DNA from 2 places in the Parabacteroides caeci genome. Region 1 is predicted to be linked to the other one. Evidence: riboswitches for the same ligand, from Rfam matches in the RefSeq annotation. Region 1 holds a riboswitch; the other holds the start of a gene.
The links. Region 1 has a riboswitch for cobalamin ahead of NBH15_RS23020 (TonB-dependent receptor). Riboswitches for the same ligand answer to the same signal wherever they lie in the genome.
Positions count from the first base shown of each region.

Region 1 (4,934 bases):
TAACCGTGAATTTGAAAATGTAGTAGTTGATGCTTCTTTACAGTTATATACTGATGGTCCATCTACAGTAGTTGGATCTGAAATTTCAGCTTCTAATTTCACAAAAGACCCTGCAAATGTAAAAGCTAATCCTTATGTAGGTTACAGATTCCTGGATAAAGATTCTTTGACTGTTACTACTTACAAATTGAGATATTTACATGAATTTGCAGATGACAAATACATGGGTACTTCAAGTGATGCTGCTGATTCAGTTTTATATGTAGGTGCTAAATCTACTTTTGAACTGGCTGCTATGGATAAAGATGGTGTAGGATATGGTTATACTACAAGTGCTATCGCTTCAATGAAAAAGCTTGTAAGAAAAGCTTACACATTGAAACTGAAATCTACAGGAAAGTATATCATGGCTGATGCTGAAAAGAGATATGCAGTATCTGCAACAGGCAAACCTGCTGTATTCTATCTGAAAGAAAATAATGACAAAGCTACTCATTACTATGCTTTGATCGATACAGCTTCTTACACTGATGTTCGTAAAGTTGGTGTTGATGATAACAATGTTTATCTGAAAGTTCAGAATTTGAAAGAAACTCGTACTTCTGCATTCTCTGTAGAAATTGATGACGCTCCTTTGTATCGTCGTTTCAACAATGTTGCATTAGGTGAAAGCGCTGTTGATGGTCCTGATAGCTTGAGATTCTACGAAAATATTCGTCACGAATATTTGATGGATGAAACTAACAAAGAATTGAAGAATAAAGGTGTTGCTTACTTAGGTATCTGGACTGCTGATAAGGCTGAAGCTGGTTTGTCATTCCGTATTGATGCTGTTAATATAACAAGCGGTCTTGGTTATATCAAACCTCAGTATTTGATTTCTGTATCTCGTCAGGATCAGGAAGCTGTTGAAGGTACTCCTTGTACTGAAAATTCTCATCACGTAGATGCTGATGGTAATCCAACAGATGCTGCACATTGTGTTCATGCTACTCCTGGAAAAGCTGGATTCGAATATGGTAAATATTTGGTAAGCTTTGCAGATTCTGTTGCTACAGTAGGTCAGGATAAACCTTATACTGATGTTAAAGCAGGTTACACTCGTGTTGGTTTTGTAAAAGCTATCAAGACTGGCGACAGCTTGATCATATTGGTTAATGGTTTTGAAAACATGGATCCGAAAGATCTGAATGTAGAAGAAATTGTTAAGGCTTATACTAAAGCAGGTATTAATACGAAATACATCAATAGTCTGAAGGGTGATAACCATAAGAACTATACTTGGTCATTCCGTTATACAAATCCTGATGGCGCTTCTACTGTAACAGAAGAAGGTGTTGGAAATTCATTCTTGATTGAATCTAACAATTATGACGGTAAAATTATCGCTCCTGAAAAAGCAGCATGGATCAAGATGCAGAATGGTTGCATTGTATTGACAGACGAAAAATCTGAATTCAACAATGCTAAGACAGGTGGTGACGGTGCTCTTATTTTCAATGTTGAAAACATCGAAAATGATGAAATGGCTACAGATACTGAAGATATCACAACTTCTGCTGTAACTGTAATCGCTGGTAACGGTGACATCACAATCAAGGGTGCTGCTAATAAGACTGTTACTATCAGCAACGTTCTTGGTCAGACAATTGCTAGCACAGTTCTTTCTTCTGACGAAGCAACTATCTCTGCTCCTGCAGGTATCGTAGTTGTAGCTGTTGAAGGCGAAGCTGCTGTTAAAGCAATCGTAAAATAAGAATTAAAGAATAATTAAATAGAAAATAGCTTCTCTGCCTTTCCCCTATGGGGAAGGGCAAGTAGCCTGTGAAGGCGAACAGATTGGAAGCGTAATTTTAGTAATAAAAATAAAATAAAGTTCATCCATGAGTATCCCTGCGAAGGGAGGAAATGGACAAAAAACAACCCCGGCGGTATTTAATACCATCGGGGTTTTGTTTTTAATGAGCTCCTGGAAACGGAGTTCATTATGTTTAATAGGAAACCGTATTCTATACAATACGATTTCCTGTTGAATAACTATTGATTACTGATTTAAAGCCTGCTCGATATCCGCAATGATATCGTCCGCACTTTCGATGCCGACAGAGAAACGGATCAGGTCCGGAGCGATACCGGCTTCCTTCAATTGTTCGTCGGTCAACTGGCGATGCGTATGGCTTGCCGGATGAAGCACACAAGTACGGGCATCGGCCACATGAGTAACGATAGCTGCCAGTTTCAGGCTGTCCATAAATTTGATAGATACCTCGCGTCCGCCTTTCAAGCCGAATGACAGGACACCGCATGAACCGTTCGGAAGATATTTCTTTGTCAGTTCGTAATATTTATTTCCTTCCAGATCCGGATAGTTTACCCAGGCTACTTTGTCGCAATTCTGAAGCCATTTAGCTACGGCTAGTGCGTTTTTACAATGTTGCGGCATGCGTAGATGCAATGTTTCCAGTCCCAGGTTCAGCAGGAAAGCATTTTGCGGAGACTGGATAGAACCCAGGTCACGCATCAACTGGCTGGTAGCCTTAGTGATATATGCCAGTTTCCCGAATGTCTTTGTGTAAGTCAGGCCGTGATAAGAATCATCCGGCTGGCAGAGACCCGGGTATTTGTCTGCATGCGCTTCCCAATCGAAGTTACCGCTGTCGACGATACAACCTCCGACGGCAGTCGCATGTCCGTCCATATATTTGGTCGTAGAATGCGTAATGATATCGGCACCCCATTCGAATGGGCGACAGTTGATCGGTGTGGCAAATGTATTGTCGATGATCAATGGAACGCCATGTTTGTGAGCGATACGGGCAAACTTTTCAATATCCAGTACCATCACTCCCGGGTTGGAGATCGTTTCACCGAACAATAACTTTGTATTCGGGCGGAACGCCTTACTGATCTCCTCTTCACTGGCATCCTGGTTGATGAATGTACATTCGATGCCCAGCTTTTTCAGGGTAACGGACAACAGATTGTATGTACCGCCATAAATACCGGTTGCGCTTACGATATGGTCGCCGGCTTCGCAGATATTGAAACAGGCAAAGAAGTTGGCAGCCTGTCCCGATGAAGTCAGCATTGCTGCCACACCACCTTCCAAAGCGGCGATCTTGGATGCAACGGCATCGTTGGTCGGGTTTTGCAGACGGGTATAGAAATAACCACTCTCTTCCAGATCGAACAGTTTCGCCATCTGTTCGCTGGTCTCATACTTGAAGGTAGTACTCTGATAGATAGGCAGAACGCGCGGTTCTCCTTTTTTAGGTTGCCAGCCACCCTGCACACACAAAGTTGCCGGCTTGAATGAATTGCTCATATTATTAAATGTTTGCTATGTAATTATATTCTGCTGACAAAAGTAAAGAATAGTTCGTTCCATTAATACAAATCTACGATCATTTATAAAAAATAGGGTACTGTTTAAAAATAATCTTTACCTTTGTCCCCGGTTTTGGTGTCACAAATCCAGTTCTACGGAAAAGTGATGAAAAGGGAATCAGGTGAAAATCCTGAACAGACCCGCTGCTGTAAGCTCCGCCAAAGTCGTTGAACACAACTCAATCCACTGTTCGCAATGAATGGGAAGGACGTTCAATGACGGAGTAAGTCAGAAGACCTGCCAGAATCAGTAGTTTTAAGCTTTCGAGGAATAAGGCTGAAAAACATGTAAGTAAGGACTTGGTTGTATCCTGTAGAGAGTTCTGGCTGTTCATGTGTTCCGTTCAGTTTTATCGAAAGCCTGTCGTTAATATATAATGTTTTTGATGGAATGAGAGGTTTCATACATGTATTTTTGTTGTTTATTTGTTTGTTCCCTGTAAGTCTGGCGGCGCAAGACAGGGTCACGCTGTCCGGAGAGGTGAGGGGAGAAGATGGTGCTCCGCTTCCTACGGTTACTGTTGCCATCGAAAATACGACGGCAGGGACATACACCGACGACCGGGGGCGCTATTCACTAAGCATGAAACCAGGAAAACATACCCTTATAATTACCCTACTGGGCTATAATACAATAAAAACAACTCTCGATATCCGCAGGAACAAGACGCTCGATTTCGTTATGGCTGAAAATTCCGTTACCCTGAACACAGTCGAGGTGTATGGCAAATCGAAAACACAGAAGATCAAGGAAGGTGCTTTCTCTGTAAATGCCCTTGATGTAAAATCGCAGATCAACTCGTTGAAGAATCTGACTGATATAGTGAACCGGACGACTGGAATAAAGGTCCGGGAAGAAGGAGGAGTCGGTTCCGATTTTGATCTTTCCATCAACGGGTTATCGGGTAATTCTGTCCGTTATTTCATCGATGGCGTGCCTTTGGACAGTAAGGGTAGTAATGTGACGCTTGCCAATCTGCCTGTCAACCTGATTGACCGGGTGGAGATCTATAAAGGGGTAGTGCCTGCTTCGTTGGGAACGGATGCATTGGGCGGTGCCGTCAACATTATTACCAAGGCGGAGAAGGAGAACTTTCTGGATGCATCTTACAGTATTGGTTCCTTTCATACACACAGTGCCGACCTGAATGCACTGTTTGTGGAACAACGCACAGGCTTGATTGTGCGTCCTACCGTTGGCATCAACTATTCGAAAAATGACTACCGGATGAAGGATGTTCAGATGCGTGACGAGACTGGCGACCAATTCATCTATGGCAATCCCAAACGTTTCCATGACGGTTATTTTTCGCTTTTAGCACAGATAGAAGCAGGAATGGTAGGCAAATTTTGGGCGGACGAATTCTTTGTGTCGGCATCTTATTCCAAAACAGACAAGGAACTGCAAACCGGCTCCGTACAGACCAAAGTGTATGGCATGGCGGAGCGTAATTCGGATGCGTGGAATGTGTCGGCACGGTACAACAAATGCAACTTTCTCACAGAAAACATGACATTGAAGGCGACCTTGTCACACACATGGGATC
Region 1 covers NZ_JAMOKT010000060.1:19,014-23,947, forward strand. Annotated here, with positions in the region: gene NBH15_RS23010 (DUF6383 domain-containing protein) at 1-1,756, shown strand, start outside; gene NBH15_RS23015 (O-acetylhomoserine aminocarboxypropyltransferase/cysteine synthase family protein) at 2,045-3,325, opposite strand; cobalamin riboswitch at 3,445-3,647, shown strand; gene NBH15_RS23020 (TonB-dependent receptor) at 3,779-4,934, shown strand, end outside.

Region 2 (4,934 bases), on a different contig from region 1:
TTCAAAGAGTCCGGGGTTACTTCAAAATATGCCTCCCCTGTCAGGTAAACATCACGAGACTTTTCTGAAAAATCTTTATTATAGGAAAGAGAAGAACCAGCATTCAGCCAAACCACCGACCCATCGGCCAAAGTTACTTTCGAACGTGATCCCAATGGTACAGAGGTCTGAAAACGAATAATCTCCGAATCCTGTTCATCCGTCAATACACCTGCATAATAAGATAAACCGCCTATAGCCAGCATGATCATTACTGTTGCAACGATTTGTAACCAAGGACGAATAAAGAATATTCTTTTTGAAGAAACCCCCGCCTCTTTAGCCATCAACTCACCAAAATGTTTCTGGAAACCAAGCTCCACCCGGGAAGAAAAATAAGGAACATGGGAGATGGCCCACCAGTCCGACATTTCCGAAAACAACTGCTGATTCTTTTTATCAACCTGCAACCACTGGAAAAGTTCTTTTTTTTCAGTGTCTGACAAATTGCCCAAAAAGTGGCCGATTATCAGTTTACGTATATATTCTGTATCCATAATATTTTCAAATAAATTCATATCTACATAAATAGATACGCCATTTTTCAATAATCCGTTTATACTAAAATGAATTATTTTTGAAAAATATCCAATAATAAGCAGACAACAGGATATAAATTCCCCAATAATACTTTCAACTTAGATAATCCTTGCTTAATTTGTACCCGGACCGTACTGGAAGAAATATTTTTCATCCGGGCTATTTCTTCATAGGTTTTATTATAATAAAGGTGTTGAATAAAAATTTCGCGACACTTCGCAGGCAACTGGTCGATAGCCCTACTTATCAGATCGGTTAACTCTTTATTTTCCAAACAAGCCAAAGGTGAAGATTCTAAACAGATCAATTGCTCATGAACATCAATCACATAGCCGTTTATATCAGAGACCGGCACCTCTTCTAAGCGCTTTTTCCTGTAAAAACTCAAACACTGGTTTTGAACGGCACGTATCAAATAAGCTTTGACGGGATAAACTAATGACGACCGATTATTCCATACATTCAAAAAAACATCATTTACAATCTCTTCTGCTATTTCCGGCTTATATACATACTTTACTGCAATCGCGCACAAATAGGTATAATAGGTCGCATACAATAACTTAAAAGCATTTGTATCTCCCTTATTAATACGTAGTATGGTCTCTCTTTTTACATCCATTAATTTAGATTTAAATAAACCCGCCAACAAACTTAAATATTTTATTTCAATACTCGCACAATCTTTAACCTTTTATTCATCACAAAAATAAAAGCATGAACCACCGACGGAGCTCATCCCGTCAAGCGATCCATGCCTCTTTTCCTAATTATTATGGCAAAATAATTAAAAACAGATCTTAAAAGACGGCAAACAGGGAATGGAACAAGAATAGAAAGACATCAGATGTCTTGTTTTTCTCATCCGGCCTTTCCTCGAAGCCGTCGAAAGAATATGCCTTGCAGGTCTTCTGACTTACTTCCGGTTTGAGCGCCTTCCCATTCAAAGAAGAACAGTGGCACTAGTGTTGCCCAATCCGTTATGAAGCTTACAGCAGCGGGACTGTCCGGGATTTTCACCCGATTCCCTTTTAATCCTTTCCTGCGAATACAGGTCCGGAACAATGCATGTCGCAAATATAATACATTTTTACTAGATTTGTACAAAATCTTTATTTTCTTGTTGGGGTGATTAGAACCTTATCTGCCAATCGCTGATAGTATGTCGCTCTCGGTCGAAACCGATGGCAACTTTCACGACGGGCAACCCGCACAAAGCAAAACGTTCGGGATAATTCCGCAAATCTATCTGGTTCATGGCTGCATCCGCCGTTTTATCGAGCTTTAACTCCACGACATAAAGCGTCGTTTTCGTCCGCATCACCATATCCACACGACCACGGGGGGTACGAACTTCCACATCCACATACATGCCAAGCAAACTGAATATGGTATATAGCAAAGACTGGTAATGCCCTTCATAATCGGTATTATCGCATTTGGGGATCGTGGAAAGGAAAGTCTGCAATAAACAAAGGGCATCGTCCATCCGCTCTCCGGCTATCGCCTCGAAAAGAAGCGCAACCGTTGTAAGACCATCGGCGGTATGTTGGTGAAGATAACCGGGCAACAAACTTTTCATCAGCCCCATACGTACCTCTTTATTGGGAATGTCGAGCGTATAAAGTTCCGTGAGTTCGGAGTAGTCTTTTATCGTGATATAACCGCTTTGATAGAGCAGCGGGGTGATGTCCGTCATCCGCTCTGTCGGTGCATCGAACGATTCGGAGATAACTTTCCGACCTCCGATCTGCTGAGGCTTTACATGATATTTGTTCAGCATCTCGATCAAATAGGTTGGTGTACCACTGCCGAACCAATAAGAACCGATTTTACCGTCCGCAAAAGCATTCAGCAAGCTGAAAGGATTATAGATGTCGGGCGATGGGTAAGTAAAATGATAACCGTCATAATTATCCCTCAAACGTGCAACAAGTTCCAGACAGGTAATCTGCATCCTGCTCGCAAGCAATTCCAAATCATGATTCATTTGCGTCAACATCTCCTCTTGCGTGATACCGCAAATAGCGGAATATGAACCGTCCATGCTGATATTCTTTATATTGTTCAGTTCACTGAATATACTTAATTGGGAAAACTTCGTAATACCGGTCAGGAAGACATAACGCAGATAAGGATCGCAAGCCTTCAGCGGACTGTAGAAATTACGCATCACGTTTCGTAACACAGGCAAGTTTTCCTCTTCGTGCATCACGTCAAGAAGCGGCGCATCATATTCATCGATCAGCACGACCACTTGCCGTCCTGTCCGCTTGTAAGCACATTGTATCAAATTCGCCAGCCGGATATTGACATCTTTCTTCCCTATATGGCAATCATAACGGTCCTCATATCCCGACAAGAGGAAATCCAGCATACGGTTCAAACGGGCCTCATCCACATGCTTCGCCATACTGACATCAAAATGGAGTACCGGATAGGCTACCCATTCCTTCTCCAGCCCCTCCATAGCCAATCCTTCAAACAACTCTTTACGTCCCTCGAAATAGGCATGTAGCGTCGAGGTAAGCAGCGATTTGCCGAATCGACGTGGACGGCTCAGGAATACATATTTAGAATCAGCATGTGTCATGCGGTAAACATATTCCGTTTTATCAATATACAAATAGTCCTTTTCTCTAATCTCGGAAAAAGTCTGTATACCTATCGGATAAAGTCGTCGTTGCAATTCCATAATCGTAATTTCTTTTACAACAAAGTTACGACAGTGATTCTGTTTTGCAAATTCATCTGCCACAAAAATTCTATAAATGAATTAAGAGACTCTCCAAGTGAATAACCAACCATTTTCCTACTCGTAAGTTAACGACTCTCCCCAGCCGTTAGTTATTCACTAGAGAAGACTTTTTTGTATTGTTCAAGATTCGGATTCCTTGCCGTATAAGTTCAATAAATTTTCGATTTTATCGATCAAGGCCTGTAAAGAAGATGCCTTTTCATACTCCTGCGCTTCCGAAGCCTCTTTTACTTTTTTCGTCAAGTCCTCCATGCAATCTTGCAACGTAACCATTGTTGCTTCACGTCCGTTGGAAATGGAAGCCTCCCAAAAACTAATCGCCTGCTCCAAGTCTTGTTCCACCTCTTCCCCTTTGTAATATTTGATTCCCAACAGATATTGTGCTTCCGGATCATTTTGTTCCGACAACGAAACCAATGCTGATATCTCATCTTGCTTCTTTTGATTTCCATCTTCGCAAGATAGGATTCTGAGTAATTCTACAAAATGGTCGTCCAATATATTCAGCAAAGGGCAAAAGGAATATCGAAACACTTCTTTGTCTATGCGAAAATCACTTCCTACATTCAATGCAGATTGGGACATTAGCTTGTTGCAGTCCTCATTAATAAACAAACAAACCGAATCATAATTTTTCATGTGTATCTTATTGATAAAACGGAACACGGACATGTATAGACTTTCTTGTATCTTGATTGGCACATACGCAAATAAGAGTACCTGTTTGTCCTCTTCCCTGCAAATAATCCTTACCTCCAAGCAAACATGATTCATGTCAATTGAAAAGTTAAATTCTCCTTTCTCCTCATCAAACAGAAAGTTCAGTTCATACTCTTTTTTCAAGTAGTCATTTACTTGCTTCGCTAAAATATCCATAATTCAAACGTTTTAATCCATTAACGATACATTTTGTCACTACACCTACATCAAATAAACACAACAAATATAAATCAGATAATCTGTCATATCTTGTCTGAGTCCGAGAGATTTTTATCTGTCTTATTGGCTAATCTATACCGCTTCAACTCATCCGATGTCACATTCAAGACCCAAGAAATAATCATCAAATCATCCATCAACCCCAAAGGCAACATATCCGGAACAAAGTCAACCGGAGTAATCAAATAAGTCGCAGCCGCAATGATAAAGATTAGGCTGTTCGTATGATAATCCTTATACTTCCCGGTTGACACATCTTTCAGGTAGCTATATAACAACTTTGTTTGCTCCTTCAATCGAGTGGGTCCCTTCTTCGACAAATAAATCCCAAGCCGAAGGACCAAAGCCCTCAGCCGCTTGGGATTATAAGCATAATGTGCAGTTTTCTTAATCCAATCGGATCGCAGAAAGCGAGAGATTAAATCCATTCTTACATTTTCTTAAAATCAAAAAAGGCACCACTCAATATACTTTCATGACCAGATATGTCAATTCCTCTGGCCAATAGACAATTTTTCACCATATTCTTTGATGCTATGGAATCAAAGGGCAAATGTCCGAACGGAATTTCCACTATAAAAGGAACTGTTCCTTTCTCTATCTTTATCCCATGACTAAGCGGGATGTTACATTTGGGGGTTAATACAAATGTTGACAT
Region 2 covers NZ_JAMOKT010000035.1:35,046-39,979, forward strand. Annotated here, with positions in the region: gene NBH15_RS17075 (FecR family protein) at 1-536, opposite strand, end outside; gene NBH15_RS17080 (RNA polymerase sigma-70 factor) at 611-1,228, opposite strand; cobalamin riboswitch at 1,464-1,661, opposite strand; gene NBH15_RS17085 (PD-(D/E)XK nuclease domain-containing ATP-binding protein) at 1,712-3,274, opposite strand; gene NBH15_RS17090 (SEL1-like repeat protein) at 3,458-4,213, opposite strand; gene NBH15_RS17095 (YkvA family protein) at 4,300-4,704, opposite strand.
Region 2: another riboswitch for cobalamin. It lies ahead of NBH15_RS17080 (RNA polymerase sigma-70 factor); the one in region 1 lies ahead of NBH15_RS23020 (TonB-dependent receptor).